DNA from 2 places in the Ectobacillus polymachus genome. Region 2 is predicted to be linked to the other one. Evidence: riboswitches for the same ligand, from Rfam matches in the RefSeq annotation. Region 2 holds a riboswitch; the other holds the start of a gene.
The links. Region 2 has a riboswitch for glycine ahead of ACM5BR_RS12370 (amino acid permease). Riboswitches for the same ligand answer to the same signal wherever they lie in the genome.
Positions count from the first base shown of each region.

Region 1: linked by a shared signal. The riboswitch ahead of ACM5BR_RS04825 (ACT domain-containing protein) and the one ahead of ACM5BR_RS12370 (amino acid permease) in region 2 are both predicted to bind glycine.

Region 1 covers NZ_JBLREB010000001.1:926,402-936,513, reverse strand. Annotated here, with positions in the region: gene ACM5BR_RS04830 (PFL family protein) at 1-787, opposite strand, end outside; gene ACM5BR_RS04825 (ACT domain-containing protein) at 879-1,154, opposite strand; glycine riboswitch at 1,291-1,368, opposite strand; gene recQ (DNA helicase RecQ) at 1,629-3,743, shown strand; gene ACM5BR_RS04815 (acyltransferase family protein) at 3,816-4,895, opposite strand; partial or broken gene ACM5BR_RS04810 (hypothetical protein) at 5,264-5,362, shown strand; gene ACM5BR_RS04805 (YaiI/YqxD family protein) at 5,798-6,238, opposite strand; gene ACM5BR_RS04800 (DUF7133 domain-containing protein) at 6,335-6,907, opposite strand; partial or broken gene ACM5BR_RS04795 (iron chaperone) at 7,348-7,518, shown strand; gene ACM5BR_RS04790 (L,D-transpeptidase family protein) at 7,964-9,415, opposite strand; gene ACM5BR_RS04785 (hypothetical protein) at 9,632-10,112, shown strand, end outside.
Region 2 covers NZ_JBLREB010000002.1:354,604-364,715, reverse strand. Annotated here, with positions in the region: gene ACM5BR_RS12410 (sigma 54-interacting transcriptional regulator) at 1-46, opposite strand, end outside; gene ACM5BR_RS12405 (biotin/lipoyl attachment domain-containing protein) at 181-429, opposite strand; gene ACM5BR_RS12400 (Glu/Leu/Phe/Val family dehydrogenase) at 475-1,773, opposite strand; gene ACM5BR_RS12395 (APC family permease) at 2,095-3,441, opposite strand; gene speB (agmatinase) at 3,836-4,801, shown strand; gene ACM5BR_RS12385 (uridine kinase family protein) at 5,050-5,613, opposite strand; gene ACM5BR_RS12380 (ASCH domain-containing protein) at 5,883-6,335, opposite strand; gene ACM5BR_RS12375 (DUF1648 domain-containing protein) at 6,350-6,856, opposite strand; glycine riboswitch at 7,043-7,122, shown strand; gene ACM5BR_RS12370 (amino acid permease) at 7,229-8,563, shown strand; gene ACM5BR_RS12365 (ArsR/SmtB family transcription factor) at 8,692-9,057, opposite strand; gene ACM5BR_RS12360 (SRPBCC family protein) at 9,058-9,468, opposite strand; gene ACM5BR_RS12355 (MFS transporter) at 9,961-10,112, opposite strand, start outside.

The DNA of each region.
Region 1 (10,112 bases), on a different contig from region 2:
CAACAACTCTTCCAATAAATTCGCCAGCACGAGTTATTTTAAATGCGGTTTTTTTGATGATATCTGCTACTTCACCTAAATCAGCCTCTGGGTATCGTTTTAACGCATGTAACACGACACCTGGTCCGCTTACGCCAACATTTAAAACAACTTCACCCTCGCCAGCACCATGGAACGCGCCAGCCATAAAGGGATTATCTTCAACAGGGTTACAAAAAACAACCAACTTCGCACATGCTATACCATTTCTATCTTTGGTACGTTCAGAAGCTTCTTTTATAATTTCGCCTACAATACGTACAGCATCCATATTGATTCCGGTTCTCGTTGTTGCAACAGATATGGAAGAACAAACACGCTCCGTTACAGTTAAAGCTTCTGGAAGGGCATCGAGTAACGTTTGATCTCCTTTTGTAATTCCCTTATGAACGAGAGCAGAAAATCCCCCAATAAAGTCAACGCCTAGCTCGTTCGCAGCTTTATCAAGTGTTTTCGCTAATTCAACTGCTTGCATAGGAGTTGCAGTTCCTAATAATTCTGCAATTGGTGTAATAGAAATACGTTTATTAATAATAGGTATCCCGTATTCTCGTTCAACATCCTCTGCTACTTCCTTCAAACGGCTTGCATATTTCATTATCTTATTAAAAATACGGGTATTCATCTTTTCAAAATCGGAGTCTGCACAATCTAATAAGCTTATTCCCATTGTAACAGTCCGTATATCTAAGTTCTCCATTTGAACCATTTGGATCGTTTCAAGCATTTCATCGAGTGCAATAGCCATATGTTTCTCTCCTCTACTGGAACTAACGCGACGCTCTTTAATGAAAGAGTTAGGTTAGGATACTTTTATGCTAGCTGGTTGCAAATATTTATTAAACACGGTGCATGGCATGAAAGATTTCCTCAAGCTGAATGTTTATTTTCAATGACATCGTTTCACTAATTGAATCAAACTGATTTTGTAGTGTTTCTAAATTTTCAATTGCAGATACATCAACAATCATCATCATCGTAAAAAAGTCTTGTAATATCGTTTGGCTAATATCCAAAATATTTACGTGATTTTCTGCTAATACATGAGTTACCTTACTAATGATTCCTACTTGATCCTTACCGATTACGCTAACTACTGCTCTTCTTTGTGTCACGCTGTTCACCTCTTTATGTTGGTAGAAATACATGTCGATTGTCTATATAAACAGTCAACTAAAAAATGGAATAAAAAAAGATTGGAGTTTTCCTCCAATCTCAGACAACCCAAGAGAATAACACAAATCATTCATGAGTTACTCTTCTGTCCTTTTGCCTGAGATTGTGAATCCTTCGGCGCTGTAAATATACAGTCTCTCCAGAAGCTGCTCCTGTTATAGATTTACCCATAACGATCATCGCGGCAATATTTAAATATTATATCGATTTTAACAATATTTTGGATATTGGTCAATACAAGTAGATAAACCCTTGTGTTTACACTGCCATCGTTTTGAAAAATGAACACATTTCGTTTGGCTTATTTTGGTGATATAGATTTTGCAAATTTGATACAAAAACAGTGTCAAATTATAAGAGAGTGATGTTCTATCTCTATATGCTATAATTCAAGTATGAATGGAGTGTAGACGATGTTGACGAAAGCAAAGACTTATTTACGACAATATTTTGGATATGACACATTTCGCCAAGGGCAAGAACAGATTATTGAACGTGTGTTAGCAGGGAAAAGTACTGCTGGTATCATGCCAACAGGCGGAGGGAAATCGATTTGTTATCAGATTCCATCGCTTTTGTTTCCTGGTGTTACCATCGTTATTTCACCGCTTATATCATTAATGAAAGATCAAGTCGATAGTTTAGAACAAGTCGGTATTCACGCAACATACTTAAATAGCACATTATCCTTTGCAGAGCAAGCAAACCGTATGCGAGAAATACAACAAGGTGAATATAAAATTGTATACATAGCCCCAGAACGATTAGATTCTTTTCAGTTCATAGAACAATTACAGGAGCTTACCTTATCACTTGTTGCCATAGACGAAGCACATTGTATTTCACAGTGGGGACATGATTTCCGTCCTAGTTATTTAAAAATTGAAACAATTATACAACAATTACAACCTACGCCTATCGTTTTAGCATTGACAGCAACTGCTACTCCTCAGGTAAGGGATGATATATGTCGTTTATTACATATTCCAATGGAAGATGTGGTCATTACAGGATTTGAGAGAAGTAACTTATCATTCAAAATTATAAAAGGGCAAGACCGCCTTAATTATGTAATGGATTATGTAAATAAAAATAAAAGGGAAGCTGGCATTATTTATGCTGCAACGCGAAAAGAAGTGAATCATGTTTATGAATATTTAAAAAAACAAGGGATTAAAGTAGGCAAATATCATGCTGGAATGAGTGTTCTTGATCGAACGGCTTCACAAGATTTATTTCTACAAGATGATATATCCGTTATGGTTGCAACCAATGCATTTGGGATGGGCATTGATAAATCAAATGTTCGGTATGTTATTCATTATCAAATGCCGAAAAACATAGAAAGCTATTATCAGGAAGCTGGGCGTGCCGGACGAGATGGCCTTAACAGTGAGTGTATTTTATTATACGCAGCACAAGACGTACAAGTTCAACGATATTTAATTGAGCAAATAACGAATATAGAACAAAAAAATAACGAAATTAATAAGCTTCAGCTAATGAAAGACTATTGCCATACAGAAGGATGCTTACAATCTTATATATTGCAATATTTTGGTGAGGACAATTCCGTTGCATGTGGACAATGTAGCAATTGTACGGATAGTCGAAATTCGGTTGACGTGACCACAGAAGCACAAATGGTTTTATCATGCATCATTCGTATGGGTGAACGGTTTGGAAAAACAATAATTAGTCAGGTGCTATCCGGTTCCGCAAATAAAAAAATACGCGAAATGAAATTTGATACACTCTCCACTTACGGAATACTGAAACAAAAGTCAGCAAAAAATATCATGGAGTTTATTGATTTTCTCACCTCTGATCAATATATCGGTATTTCAGGAGGACAATATCCTGTTTTATTTGTGACAAACAATGGAAAAGAAATTTTACTTGGAAACCAAAAGGTGATGAGAAAGCAACAGATGGAGGCAACACAGTTTTCAGTTGATCATGAATTATTTGAGCAGCTTCGTGAATTACGGAAAATAATTGCATCCGAAGAAAAGGTACCTCCGTTTGTCATCTTCTCAGATCAAACTTTACGAGACATGTGCAATATACTTCCACAAACACCTGAGCAATTGTTAGAAGTGAAGGGAATTGGCATGCAAAAGCAAGAGCGGTTTGGTAAACGATTTTTACAGATCATACAAGAGTATATTACAGGGCATCCTGAATTTGAAAGGACGCCATCAATAAAAAAGAATAAAAAACGTATCGAAAATTCTCATCTTGTATCCTATACTTTGTACGAACAAGGAAAATCGATTCAAGAGATAGCAAATGAGAGAGAATTATCATGTATCACTATTGAAAATCATCTCTTACAATGTGCAGGAGAAGGTATGGAATTAGATTGGTGCAAGATTGTTCCATCTACATATGAAGCAATGGTAGAAGAAATCATTGCACAAATCGGTATGGAAAAACTTAAGCCGATTAAAGATAAACTTCCGGATGAAATTAGTTATTTTATGATAAAAGCAGTAATTTGTAAGCAAAAATTAGGGACATCTTAATTGAAGAGTAATAGGTAAAAAGGCGAACATCATACTGTGCCATGCTTGTACAGTATGATGTTCGCCCTTTCTTTATAACTTTGCAGATGTTTCACGTAAAAGCAATGGGGCACTCTTAGGTTTAGGAATCATATTTTTCATACTTGCTACTAGAGGTTTCTCAATATATGAATGAGCAAGACATCCCATAATTGTTACCGTAATCATGGTAACTATTATAGAACCTACGCTACCAATAACACTTGTAATTCCTAATTTGACAAGCATAGCGGCTACAAACCCTAGAAAAGGAGGATGTACGAGATAAATCGAAAATGATGCATTTCCGAGATAGTTAAATATACGCGGAAGCTTTATTTGTCGTGTCATATCAATCGAAACGATACCGAGAATAAGAGCGGTAGCACATATTGTGTACATAAAGGTTTCATCAAATCTCCACAAATTATATACTCCACTTATCCACGTATACCCAAACCCAATTGCACTGGCTATAAGAAATACCATACCATGTTTAATCGTTCGATGCATAGCATAATATGCACAGCAGACTCCTGCTACGAACTCGAGATTTATTTTATTAAATATCATGGCTAGGAAATCATTTGAAAAGGTAGTAGATGTAATACTGAAATAGAGAATGGAAGCAATCCATAAACCTACAACAGTTTTCATAAATCGGCTGTTCGAATAAATAAATAATGAAAATACAAAGTAGAAGAGTAACGTATATCGTAAAGACCAAGCACTATAAATAATAGGAAAGTCTTGAGATGGCAATAGCAGGAATGAGTTTAACATCGTTTGCAAATTTTTTCCGTACCCATAACCAATAGGCACAAAATAGAAGAAGACAATCATTACGATTGTAAGTAACCAATAGTAAGGAATGATCCGTGTAAACCGTTTGATTAAAAACGGGCGGAATTTTTCTTTAATTCCAAAATCCTTTGCATATACATAATACATCATAAATCCAGTTAACACGAAAAAGTAATCGGCTCCACCTATTCTAGAAAGCTTAGTGAGTCCGAGAAGATTAAAATTAAAATATTGATTTGAAACAAAACTAGTATGAAACAAGATAACCAATAAAGGAACGATTGCTCTCGAAGCTTGCACGAGTTGCAGACGTGGTTGTTTTGTTTTCATTTTAGCATCCTCCTTTAACACAATGGTTTTATAATAACATCCTTTTGCTGGATGAGAGAAACAAATGTTTTTTTAATATACGATTATATACATGTTTAGGTAGAGAATGAGATCTACATCACGTTGTCTTTTGTTTTTACATTGCTAGTATGGAGTACATTCCTTAACATTAGCTTAACATAAATTAATAATTAGGATTCACCTATAAAAGCAAACAATAATTATATTATGTAAACAAAAAAACATTACAAAGATTACCAATATGAATGTAAGGGAGGTCCATCGAGATACGTACAGAAAGGGGAGGATCCCAAAAGGGTGTTTGTTATCGATAAATAAATTGTATGTTTTAGGGAATGAGTTTGTTTTTAGGAAAACTTAGCTTTATGACTCCAAATGATGAAGCGTACACCAAACTCGACAAGAAATTTAAAGAAGTTACGAAACAAATAAATGAACTTTCCTGATTAATAGACCCTACAACGATGTAAGGATATGGGATAATAAATAATTTTTATGCGATAATTAAGTAAGAAAATGAGAGCGAGTTAGAACCAGGGTTATGTATCTCTTTTAAAAGTTACTATAATAATATTATGTAAACAAAATATGAACTCTTTTTTTGTTCCTATGTAAGATTGTGAAGAATTGTACGAAACTATAGAGTACTTTATTAAATTAACTGAGTGGTCATTTCTGAAGATTTTTTGTAATATTCTATAATCGAGCGCAATTCCAGAATAAGAATTGCGCTCTTCCTTTATGTTAAAGGCCAGTTTGTGGAAGATTATTTGAAAGTGAAGCGAGGCACTATGTAATTAGAAATATTTTGTTTAAAAAGAACTGAAATACATGTCACAATATTATTTTTCTAGGTTTTTCTTAAAAATGGACGGTTATTTTTATCGTGTAATCGCTCTTTTAAATAGCCCCCTAAATTTCTCTCTATCTTCTGATGTAAATGGTTTTGGACCCTTTGTACGCGTTCCGCTTTTTCGAGCCATTGCACTAAAATAACGTGTTTGTAATAATTGGTCAATGTTTTCATTTGTATAGCTAAACCCTTTATGGTGAAGAACTGTACATCCTTTTGCTAAACCTAGCGAAGCAAGCCCATAATCTTGCGTAACAATTATATCTCCTCTTTCTACTAACTTCATAATCCGATAATCCGCAGCATCTGCTCCGGAATCAACATAAATGGTTTCCACTCCTGATGGATGTTCCGCATTAGAAAAATGAGAAAAGCTAGTAACAAGGATAACAGGAATTTCCGCATTCGTACCTTCAGTGATAATAATATCTTTTACCGGGCAAGCATCTGCATCAACATAAATTTTCATCTTTATCTCTCCCATAAAACAGTTCGAATTGATAGTGATAATAATGGGTGATTAGGATTTTGTCAAATGATGAAGATGCTTTAGCAAAAACCTTTTCTAAGCATAATATAAGTATAGGAGATGTGAAGTTGAATAGTCCAATTGTTGATAAACAGGAGATACTTCGCGCCTTGGAGGAGTCAGGAATAGAACTGGAGATGCGCCCTTGCCGTCGAAGCGGTAGATTCCGTCCGTGGCACCCACATAGAGCGCCCCCTGGTGCCATTCTACCCCGTGAGCACTCTCTACGTTCGAGGCGTATATCTCGGAAGAGTCGGCCACGCCGTCACCGTCTGTATCGGCCAGGCGGCTCACCCGGTTGGCGCCCATCTTCGCCACATAGATCGCTCCGTCCGGTCCGAGCGCCATATGCCGCGGCCTCTGCAGCCCGGCTGCGAAGACCTGGATCGTGAAGCCGGGCGGCACCTGGAGCTTCCGATCGCCGCCGGGGTACGCGCCCTGATAGCGGGTCGGAACTTGAACCGACACCGGGGCCGGAGCTTTGGCGGGGGCCGTTGGTGTCGCCAGAGACGACGCTGCCCCCTTGGATGGGTTCACCTGCTGACGGCCATTGCAGGCGGTGAGTAGCAGTACGGTAAGTATCAATAGCCAATAAAATGTCCGCATCATAGAATCTCCTCGTCAAATGTATTAGACAGTGTGTAAGTTTCATCAAAAATAATGTTTATACTCCTTTCAATCTGCATTACCTTTACAATTCAAGGCCTTTGTTGATACAGACTATTTAACAAACCAAGCATATAATCTTTTTCGAAAGTGGAAGTTGAACCACCTTCTAGAGGAAGCTTAAAGCGATTGATTGATTCTGCCATTGATACGTTTGAAAAGCATTTTTATCAGGAAACCTCTCAGCAATTATCTCCTAAGACATGCTCCCGATTAGATGCTTTTTAGAATCATCGGTAAAGGGGAATCTGACGATGAAGAAAACAAGAAATTTAAAGAACTTACGAAACAAATAAGTAACTTTCCTGATCAATAGACCCTACAACGATGTAATTTATTCAATATAAGGAGAAGGGCGAGAATTCGAATTTTTGACGGAAATGACGCCAATGTTTTCCGATCACGGCACATTTATCATCGGCTTATCCACAAGCGAAGCATCATTTGAGCGTTTCACCCGAAGAAGTAGGCATACGCACTTTACCGATGACATTGCCCAAGCTGGCTACAGCGCTACCAAAGGCTTGTTTCGAATTCCGTGGACTAAGCCGGTCCCTACACGTTTTTTTGTCGTATTATTTATGATTGATACCTTTTTTATTTTTCTTTTTATGAACGAGCCAACCTTCTCAATAATCAACGTAATACTTATAGTTCGCTTCATTATAGCTTCTGTCATAATTGCTATTTTACAAGCTATCGTCACGGTTTATCTTCAGCCCGCTTTTAGTCTATTATTTATGATGTTTTATTTAGGACTAGCAATCTTTATTCCTAAGCCTATTTTATTAGGCTATTTTCTTTTTAACAACTCACCACGTAACGCTCTTTTTTTACAAGTCATGAAATTATGATTTTATGACTTTATGTATTTACGTTAACGTATATAACTGTTTCTCCACCCCGCACACGAGAAGTGTGTATCATAAATAATAAAAACAAAGAAAATACTTTTTTAGTTCTGGATACATTCATCACTTCATTAGAGACTGTTATTTGCTAGTATACGATAACCGGTTCATAAGTACTGAGATTATCATACACGCTTTTCGCAATACTAGGAGGGAGGTTGACACATCCGCCTGAACCTGCTGTTAGATAGGCATTATTTGCCCAGTTTGTTCGCCAGCCGGCATCGTGGAAACCTTGTCCGCTGTTTGTGAACGGAGCCCAGTAATCTACGTTAACAGAATAATCGGGTTTACCTACTGCGCTGCCTTTGAGTGTATACGGTGATCGTTTATAGAGGATGTACCACACTCCCGGTGATGTATCTTCATTGGTGCTATGTTTACCAGTCACTACATTCGTTGTGTCTGCCAATTTACCATCTTTGTAAATCCAAATACTCTGTTCTGCAATTGACACTTCAGCATACGTGTCTCCAATGCCATTATTCGCTGTTGTATCATAACCGATGCCTTTATTATCCCAGCCATTTCCGTAAATATTAGAAGCAGAAAGCGTTTTTTCTCCTTTTTCGAAGGCTTCTTGGATTTGTTTTGCTTCTTTTTCAACATCTATTGCCCAGCCATAGCCTTGTCCTTTTACTGATATGACCGAGCCAGAATGGGTTTTAAATGTGAAGTCTTTATTTAATGTTGCTTGAGAATTATTAATTTCAGCAATTTTGTTCTTAATGTCACTTAGGTCGATTGAAACATTCATATCTTTTGATATAGAGGCGTTTTTAATTAGATCTTGAGCTTTTAAAGAGTAAACTTCATTCTGTACCTTATAATCAATGGTCCCTTGCAGAAGATCCTGTAGCATTTGCTCCTCTTTTTTTACAATCGGATCGTTTTCTTTAATAGGCTGCATGTATACAGGATTCAGATGGATTTCACTTTTATACTTCTGCTTGTCGTAATCCTTCAATAGACTAGCGACATCATACTGTTCTCCGTCAACGCTTTTTGAAATAACAACTTTTCCCTGTTCGAGCTTCGCCATAGCATCTTGAGGCGCTTTTAAACTATTATTCATAGATGTGAGTTTCTTTTCTACAAGTTGTTTCATCGTTTCACTTTGATACTGCTCTGCTTGTTCTGGTAGCAGCCAATAGTTTTTTTCCTTTGAGGAAGGGAAAAATGTCCACTGGCTTTTTAGTAGTTTCTTAACTTTAGGCAAATCTTCATCTTTAAGTCCTGTCTCCGTATCTTTTTCATCTAATATTTGTTGTTGGCCAACATAGACTTTGTTTTTTAGTACAGATGTTCCTAATTTTTTCACTGCTTGATCAGCAGTCAGACCGCCGACTTTTGTGTCATTAATCGTAACCTGTGAATTGAAACGAGTTGCCTGATAATAACTCACTCCCCCAATTAGAAGTGCAATTATAACAACACCACCGCCCACTGTGATAAACTCCCAATTTTTAAAACGATGGCTTGAGTTTACTCGTTTTTTATCAATTTCATCAACTGATTCATTTATTGTGTTGTTCTTCATAGACTATTCCTCCGTATATATCACGTCAAACGATTTTAAACTAAAACTATTGATAAGTTTACCTTATTTTTCTAAAATTTTCATTATTTTTGACCAGATTTTATTGTGAATAATTAAGTAAGAATTAGGATTAGTTTATAAGATATACTTTTTCATAGTTCAAATGCACATAAAGTATGTATAGCATATATAGATATATTTTGAGGAGATGAGCAAATGAGGAAGTGTAAACCGTTCATTCATCAAAAAAGACTATACTTGGGCGTTTTGGGGTATAAAACTGAAAAAACAGAAATTCAGTATGGCAGTGAAGGGAATTTAATCTTTTATCATTACACTTATAAAGAACATTTAAATAAGATTTTCGCAAAAGATAGTGGTTTATATGCATATAGACCAGTGACATGCCCCAGGGTACCAACTTACCTACGAAATCATTTCCTTATAGAGGGTTTCCTATCTCCAACACCAAATTGGCTTACAAACAATGAGTATTTCGGAAATTTAGGAAAAGATTTAATAGAACAATTTGTAGGTAATATTATATTACAGATTGAGATACCAAAAGGATTTTCGTCAATCTACATAGCCGACTATGCTCATATTCTTGAATGTAAGTTCTTAGATAAAAATGAAGGATCGTCTCTAAATTTAGGCTATGATTGTTCATCGGGGAAAGAGGTAACACATGCTTATG
Region 2 (10,112 bases):
CTATTGTAATGAGTGGTCTGATCTTTTCTTTAGAAACGGAAAACATTTGTAACCCCTCCTTATTTCCCCTTAATATGGTTATTGTTAACATTCTACTAAATTCCTATTGTTCCTTTTACTAGAAAAAATTAATAGATACAGTAAAAAGAAGATGATTCCATTCATCTTCTTTTTGCTGTATTAATCACTGCCGGTCACAAATAAATCTTCTTTAAAATAGGCGAGGACCATTCCAGTTACTACATGTTCCCCCTCCAAAACCTCTAATGATTCTACTTCTCCGTTAACACATGTATGAACGATTTCCACACGTCCATCTGCTGTCTTAATATGAAATAATGGTTTCCATGCATAGAATCTTGAATTTTCATTGATTGAAATCTTTTCCACGACACCGTGACAAGGGCTAAGAATCACATCAGAGTACATATGCATCACCCCTTTCTTCAAAATACCTATTAATGCTGTCTACGATCAAAACCTGACCCATCCTCGAAGCCGGGATGCTTCCACTACTTTACGGATTCCTTCTATATAGGCAGCCACTTTCATGTTCACGGAAAAATTTTTAGAAGTATGATAGACCTTCAAAAAGCTGTCTGTTATCTTTTCTTTTAATCGTTGATCGACAAGCTCTTCTGTCCAATAATATCCTTGGTTGTTTTGGCACCATTCAAAATAAGAGACAATGACGCCCCCTGAATTCGCCAAAATATCCGGGACTAGTAATATACCCTTTTCATCGAGAATCTTAATGGCTTCTTTTGTTGTTGGTCCATTTGCTGCTTCAATTAAGATTTTGCATTGTAGTCGTCCGGCATTTTGTTTGTTGACCACTCCGCTAATAGCAGCAGGAATGAGCACATCGCACTCCTTTTCTAATAACTCTTGATTGGATAATGAATCTTGAAATCTATTCGAAACGACCCCAAACGAGTCTCTATTATCCAAAAGGTAAGGTATATCTAAGCCGCTGGGGTCATATAACCCGCCAAGCACATCTGCTATTCCGACAACCTTCGCCCCTAATTCATGCAAATACATCGCTAAATAACTGCCAACATTTCCGAATCCCTGAATAATTACCCGCATACCTTGAATAGGAATTTTCTTTAAATCACTGACCATTTGAAGCGTATATACTACGCCCTTAGAAGTAGCTGTTTCTCTACCCTTTGATCCTCCTAATGCGAGTGGCTTACCTGTAATAAAGCCAGGTGAATCAAATTCCCTGATATGATCGTATTCATCTAGCATCCAAGCCATGATTTGAGAATTTGTATACATATCCGGTGCAGGAATATCCTTTGTCGGCCCCACTATTTGACTAACTGCCCGCACATACCCTCTACTTAATCGTTCTATCTCAGGAAAACTCAGCTGTTTAGGATCACAGACAATACCGCCCTTCGCCCCTCCATATGGAAGATCTGTTATTCCACATTTCAAACTCATCCACCCCGCCAAAGCCTTTACTTCTTCAGGAGTGACATCCGGGTGGAACCGAATCCCTCCTTTCGTCGGACCCATTGCATCATTATGCTGAGCCCGATATCCTTGAAACGTCCTTGTCTCACCATTATCCATTTGAACAGGAATACTGACCTCTAAAAACCGCATTGGTGTTTTGATAAAATCAAAAACCTGATCTGGATAGTTCAAAACTCCAATTGCCTCTTTTAAGATATCCTGGAATTCTTGCAAAGAATTATCCTTTTCACTCTCTTGATTTACCTTTTGGCTTTTTACAATCCCCTCAGTTTTCCCTGCCATTTTAGCACCTCACTTTTTTATTCTTATACATATATAAAGCAACTTTCATGCCAGCTTGAAAATGATATTACTGGTTGGTATATCACCGCTTTTATTCATCCAGATCTATGTATAAATTCATAAGTCATTCAAGTTTGCATACGGAGCTAACTCAAAAGGGAGAAAACCATTCCCTTTTGAGTCAGCTCACGAAATAGGCTGTCAAGAAGAATCCAGTAAAATCAGTGATTTCTGAGACAGCCTATTTCGCATGCTTCGTATTATTTTAGTTTTTAGACAGCCCCATCAAAAAACGCATCCTGTTAGAATGCGTTTTTTCCTTTATGCCTGAATTTCTTCAACCTGATATTGAGGCGGAGCTTTTCGGAATGCCTTTGTAATATATAAGAGATAACCAAAACCAATGATAAACCAGGATATTCCCATTACTAGTGAGGTCGTCTCAAGGTTGATCCAGAGAATAGCAATGGATGAAGCGCCTATTAAAGGCATAATTAAGTAATTGAAAAATCCCTTTATAGTTCGATGCTTCTTTTCCCGTAAGACAAAATGGTTAATCACTGACAGATTTACAAAGGTAAAGGCCATCAATGCACCAAAGTTAATCACTGATGTTGCCGTGACTAAATCAAAGAAACAGGCTGACAATGAAATAACTCCAACTATAACAACGTTAATAGTTGGTGTTTTCCACTTAGGATGAATATACCCGAACCATTTTTCTGGAAAAACCTTATCACGGCCCATAACATATAAAAGACGTGTGACACTGGCATGTGATGCTAGTCCTGACGCTAGCGTATTTACGCAAGTGGTACAAAGAAAAATCGATTGAAATAGCTTCCCTCCTACATAGAGGGCGATTTCTGGTAAAGCAGCATCCGGCTCCTTAAACCGAGACATATCCGGAAAAAAAAGCTGAATAAAGAATGAAGCAGTGATGAAAATAATTCCACCCCAAAGAGCAGTGAGAAAGATTGCTTTCGGAATCGTTTTTTTCGGATTTGGTGTTTCCTCAGCAAGTGTCGTTACTGCATCAAACCCTAAGAAAGAGAAACAAAGAATAGTAGCTCCAGTAATTAAAACTGAATAGTTCATTCCAGCCGAGAAGAAAGGCTGCATGGTAAACACTTCACCTGTACCTTCACCATTATTCAGGCCCTTTACAACAAGGATGATAAACACCACCATGATGGCAACCTGAATGAAAACAAAAATGGCATTAAAATTAGCAAGTAGACTAACACTCCGAAGATTGAGAATCGTAACAATCCCTACAAATAAAAATACCCATACCCATGTTGGAACTTCTGGAAATAGTGCTGTGAGGTAGATTTTAGTCAACAATGCATTTACCATTGGCAAAAAGAGATAATCCAACAATGAAGACCACCCTACCAAAAACCCTAAATGTCTGTTAATCGCCTTTTGCGTATAAGTATAGGCAGAACCTGCTGTAGGGAAGACCTTTACAAGCTTTCCATAGCTTGCAGCTGTAAATAGCATACCCAATAATGCAATCACATAGGCAGTTGGGACATGTCCTTCCGTAACTTTAGATACAATACCAAATGTGTCAAATACGACCATGGGCGTCATATAAGCTAACCCCATCATAACGATTTGCCATAATTTTAGTGATCTTTTCAGTTTAGCACCATTTTCCACCTATCATTCCCCCTTTTTCTCCTTGTATTAAGCGCTTTCATTTTATAGTTCATACATCTTTCATTAGCTGAAATTAAGAATCCTCCCTTCTTTTTCAACATTCCAAGGTCTTACTTATCAAAATGCATATTTTGTGCCATATTCCGATATTTGATAGAAAATACCAAAAAAACTTCTAAATTACGCAATATTAGATTTATGAACTAGATTAGGTGGTGAATCACCTCCTAATAACCCATTCATTACTGCATAAATTATTCTTTTTTTCATAAATTCAGCAAATTCTATCTAGATTATAGAATACGAAACACCCCTTTAATGGAAGACTCGGACTTGGCATGATATTTGCATAATTTTTTATAAAGAATTACTAAAAAATTGGAGGAATACAAAAATGAAATATCCACTATCCCCTGACGTAAAACCAGAGTTCTGTACAACCGGATCTTTTATGCGATTACCTGTTACAAGAGAAAATACTAAATTAGCCGTGGTAGGTTTACCTTTTGATACGGCGGCATCATTCAGGGTAGGAGCAAGGTTTGCTCCACAGGCAATCCGTCAGGCATCTATGACTCTATTTCCTTACCATCCAATTCACAAGGTATATCCGTTTGATGATTGTAATGCAATTGATATTGGGGATGTTTCAGTAATCCCCCATAATATCCACCGAAGCTATGAGTTAATTGAAAATACAATGACAGATTTAATGAAACAAGGAATCATTCCAATAGGTATTGGCGGAGATCACTCAGTAACATTGGCAAACCTACGCGCCGCCGCAAAAGTATATGGACCAGTCGCACTGCTCCATTTTGATTCACATACAGATACCTGGGATACCTATTATGATGAGAAGTACTGGCATGGGTCCCCTTTTATCCGCGCTTATAAGGAAGGGCTTCTTCAAACAGATAAAGTGTTCCAAATTGGAATTAGAGGGACGCTCAATCACCCCGGAGATATAGATGCCAGCACGGATCTAGGCTATAACGTAATCACTACTGCTGAGTTAAAAGAAAGAGGAACCTGGGATGTCTTAAAGCAGGTTAAGAAGACAATCGGAGATACACCATGTTTCTTAAGCTTCGATATTGATTTTGTCGATCCATCATATGCCCCTGGTACAGGCACCCTAGAGGTCGGCGGTCCAAGCAGCTTTGAAACCCTTCAGATGATTCGTTCTCTACATGGATTTTATTTTATTGGATTCGATCTGGTGGAAGTTCTCCCACCATACGATCCAACACAAATCACATCACTATTAGCAGCCACTATCATTCATGACTTTGCGAGTTTAGTAGCCTTAAAGATCAAGGAAGAAGAACAAGACGAATCGCTCCAAAATCATTCATAGTATTTCTCGTTTTAATGAATGGTTTCCCTCATGATAGAGTTGTAGAATTGCTATTTTTTCATAATTTGAATATTTCCTTTTAGCCATAAAAATACTCCCCATTAAATAAACAGATTTTATTTTTTTATCTGTCTACCTAATGGGGAGCATATCAGTTTTGATAAAAAAGCAGGGATTTTTGGCATTTTAATAGACATAAGGAAATGGATACTTATTCAAGAAAGGATACTCGTTAGGCTAAACAATATTTATCTAGTTCCATTAACAATGAGGTCTGCTCTTTCAAAAGGTTTATGTTCTTCAACATAAATGTCTTCAGAAATCATCCAATTATTTTCCCACATATCACGAGCCTCTTCTCCGTCTCTTTCAAGCCCTCGTGAAAGCCTTGTTTCTCGTGGACAATCAACCCATATTGTAAAATCGTATTTATTTGATAATTCCTCGCGAATAGAAAAGACACCTTCTATTATGACAGTTCCTCCAACGGGAACAGTATGCCATTCTGCTAAATCATCTGTCTCCCAATCATATCGCTGATAACATCCCTCTTTGTTTTGACTGATAGGTTCAAGAACCTGATTTAATACACGCGTCCAATCAAAATCAGCACCAATAGGCTTTTTCTCTGGATGTGTTTTTATAAGTTGTGAGGATGGTAAATAAAAATCATCCATATGTACAACAGTTACATTGGAACATTCATCCTTTAATTTATTTGCAAATGTGCTTTTTCCTGAACCTCCACAACCATCTATTCCAATTAACAAGGTTGATTGTTTTTTGGGAATAGAATTAATTGACCTAACCAATTGTTCAAAATTATTTAATTCACCTTTTTTCGTTTTGAAATTCACAATATCACCACTTTCATATACTTCATTCGATGGTTTATCGACGAAAATTACAACTTTATCGACGAATTTTACCAGTTTATCGACGAAAATGGATAGTTTATCAACGAAAATGGATAGTTTATCAACGAAAATCACAACTTTATCGACGAATGGCAGTTCAGGCGTAATGTCGCCCTCTTTAAATTGGCATTGCGCCCGGGTTTTGTGACTCCACCCCAGATGTTTCAACCGCGATCTTTCACATCCACAACTTTAAACCGTTCACAAACAAGCAGCATATCCTCTGAAAATTCACGTCCGATTGTGCTTAACGCATCCCTAAAAAATGTTTCATGAGCTTCCCACCAATATTTGTACGTCCGGTCCCCTTCTCCTTCGGCAATCGCAAACTCTTCCGGCACTTCGTTCATCGGTGTTAACGTAACTTCTACCGTTTTGATGATGGCTACTGGCTGATCGTAACTGTTTAAAATAATGGAATAATCCTCTACGCTCGGCAATGGTTCATTTTCCATCTCGTAAAAAATATAACCTGAACACGTTGCTGTTTTGATCCCATCTATCACTAACCTGGCTAAATAATCTGGTTCAGATCCGAATTGCCACGCACTAACGGATTTAGGCTTTTCTTGGTCTTTCCAATATTCATTCCAGTATGCCTCGGCTGCTTCATTCATTGTATATCCCTCCATTATTCAATCTTATTTTGCTTAATAATTCCAAGTACAATAGGAATACCCATACCAACTAGCGTTATCGGTAAAAACCATTCCCCAAAACCGCCACCCCAGCCTAAAGCAATGGACACCGATTCAAATAAGATGAGCGTAAAAATAATTAAAATCATATTTTTTAACTGGTTCACAATTTTTCGACTTGCTAAATAAAACTGCTCCGCATTCGATTCGTTCAATCGTGCAGGGTAATTATGTATTTCTGGATGTTTTTCAACAAATTTCATAAAAAGGGTGATCCCAAGCCCAATACCAGGTAAGATGAGAAGCTGCCATTTTGAACCCATGTGATCTACTTCTCCAGCAGTATTAAAATGGGTAGGTACTTTATCCGGGAGTGTATTCCAAACCGATAGTAAAAAGATGATCGATCCGATGAAAAATAAAAAGCCAATGATATCCCAAATCCATTCACTTCTTGTTTTTTCAATCTCGATCATAGGTCGATCCAACGAATTTGGCATATAGATTCCCCCTTAAAATTCACACTTTTCCTATATTTTACTGTACATTCCATTCTACTTCTATACCAATCTTGCATATCGAGACCTTGACTGATTCCCTTAACACTGGTAAAATTCTAAATTATCATACAATAATTTTTTATAATCAAATAAGTAGCTATGATTGTTATGGATAAAACTATAACAGGAGCAGTTTCTGGAGAGATCGCAAATCGTTGCGACGCCGAAGGGTTCATAATCTCAGGCAAAAGGACAGAAGGACGACAATGTTATTTGCTATTGTTGTTATTCTGACGTCATGAGATTGGAGGACTCCAATCTCTTTTTTTTATATCTATTTTTAAAACTACTAAATCATTTGGAGGAATGAAAGTGGCACAGCCAGCGTTAAAGAGGGATTTAAAGAATCGACACGTACAATTAATTGCGATTGGCGGTACGATTGGAACTGGGTTGTTTTTAGGTTCCGGCAAGGCGATACAATTAGCAGGCCCCTCTATTGTCTTTGCTTATTTAATCGTCGGGATTGCATTGTTTTTTGTTATGAGAGCGTTAGGAGAATTGCTTCTATCAAATGCGGGGTATCAATCCTTTACGGACTTTGCGGTAGATTATATTGGACCTTGGGCTGGTTTTGTGACTGGATGGACGTATTGGTTTTGTTGGATTATGACAGCGATGGCTGATCTGATAGCGGTTGGTGTCTATGTCCAGTATTGGTTCCGTATTCCTCAATGGGTACCAGCAATCGTCTGTTTAGTTCTATTATTAGGGCTGAATTTACTGACCGTTAAACTGTTTGGAGAGTTAGAGTTTTGGTTTGCCCTCATTAAGGTAATCACCATTCTTGCTTTAATCATTATCGGAATTGTTCTCTTAGTGATCGGATTCAAAACAGATACGGGCGCTGTTACGGTAACAAATCTGTGGGCATATGGTGGATTTTTCCCACATGGGCTATCCGGCTTTCTTCTTTCATTTCAGATGGTCGTATTTGCATTTGTTGGCGTGGAGTTAGTAGGTGTCTCTGCTGCAGAAACATCTGATCCACAAAAAAATATTCCATCTGCAATTAATAAAATTCCGCTTCGCATTCTGTTTTTCTATGTAGGAGCTCTTATCATCATTTTATGTATTAATCCGTGGGTTCAATTAAGCGCATCTAAGAGTCCGTTTGTACAGGTGTTTAGCTTAGTCGGAATTCCAGTAGCAGCAGGAATCATTAATTTTGTTGTTTTAACATCAGCAGCATCCGCATGTAATAGCGGCTTGTTCTCAACAAGCAGAATTTTATATAACTTAAGTGTTCATAGTGAGAAGAAAGCGAGACTTGCAAAATTAAATAAAAATTATGTACCTAGTAATGCTTTGATCCTATCCGCGATTGTTCTTTCTATCGGAGCACTCTTGAGCAAACTGATTCCCGAACAGGCTTTTGGCATTGTAACGACCATTAGTGCCATTTGTTTTATTTGGGTTTGGAGTATTATTTTAATTTCTCATATACGATATAAAAAATCACGTCCAGATTTACACAAAAAATCGACTTTTAAAGCACCTTTCACACCATTTATTAATTATGTTGTACTCGCGCTATTTGCTTGTATTTTAATCATCATGTTATTTTCTGATGCAACTCGTACACCGCTACTATTGACCCCTTTATGGTTTGCTGTATTATTCATCTTGTATCGAGTTAAAAAGTGACATACTGGGGAGGGTACTTATTAGTTTTCGATAATAAATGTGTTCGTTTCGATAATAAACTTGCTGATTTCGATAATAAATCTATCTTCTAACGGGAAACAGCCTGTCCAATCTAGGACAGGCTGTTTTCACGTCTTGTTATCATTTGGTCTTATATCCAGTTCTTCATCTTCTCCATGATTTTCAACCACATGTTTAAGGATGGAGAGTTTGTTATCCCAAAATTGTTCGTAATAGGCAAGCCATTGTTTTAATTCTGTTAAAGGTTGTGGCATAAGCCGATATCGTTTTTCTCTTCCTACCTTTCGGCCGCTAACTAATTCTGCTTCTGAAAGAATATGAAGATGTTTTGCAATAGCTGTACGACTCATGGAAAAATGGGATGTAATTTCTGAAATCGGTAATTCTTTTTCAGCAAGTAATTGTAGTACTTTTCTCCGAGTTGGGTCTGCAATCGCTTGAAATACATCATACTTTTGTGCGGATGAGGACACTTACCCTTCAACAACCTTTCGAAGTCGGTTATTAACCATCGCAGACCAACCGTTAGACATATTTTCACGGATAATGGCAGTCTTTTGGTTTGCCTTCACAATAATATCTTCAGGTCGGTTCCAGCCGCCATGAATGAGTGTAAATTCTGTTTTGTCACCTAAATCTTTTAGCTCAAACGAAACAAACCATCCTTCTGTATCCCATGAAAACGAAAGTCGATTTGGAGGATCGATTTCTGTTACTTTACATGGAGATGGGCCAAAAGGTGATTGCAAATGAAACTCATGTCCTAATTCCAATTGAAAATCATTGGGCATAAACCATGACGCAATCCCTTCCGCAGTAGATACGGTTTCCCATACCTTTTGAATTGGTGCTTCAAAAATAACAATTTTCTTAATGTCTTCCATGCGTTAACCTGCCTCCTTGAAAATACAAAACCTTTTGGTTTCATTTTATTTATCATCTAAGACAAAGTCAAGAAATATGAAACCTTTTGGTTTTGTTTTATTCATGATGCAACACGATGTTAAGAATAGTCCTTCAGTTGTAGATTTAACATAAAGTTTGATAAAAAATCCTGTATTAATTTAACCAGAATTTTTCTTTTTATGTTCTTGCCGATGTTGTAAAACTCCAGTATGTTACTCCACTAATGGGCCATTTAATGGAATAAGGATCTCAAACAAAATTGATTATTTGTGGCAACATAGGAAGAGGAATTAATAAAGAGCATCAATAAGATGCTCTTTATAGTTCGGGATATTCTGTTTACTTTATCTCAATTGTTTTATCATCTCTAGCAATTTCTGATTTTTTCTCCGATATCAGGGGTAGATTTGATAATATTATATGATTCAACTAGACCATAGGAATTATGCAAAGCGTTTGTTGCTTCCCTTTTATGCTGATTTCTTTTGTTTTTGGTCTAAAAGATGACTAAAGAAAGTTAGCAGACTTGCACAGACTGCAACTATCCCACCGACCCATGTTACATTCATTAAATTCCCTTGATGGTATACAAATCCGCCTAATGCAGAACCAAAAGCGATAC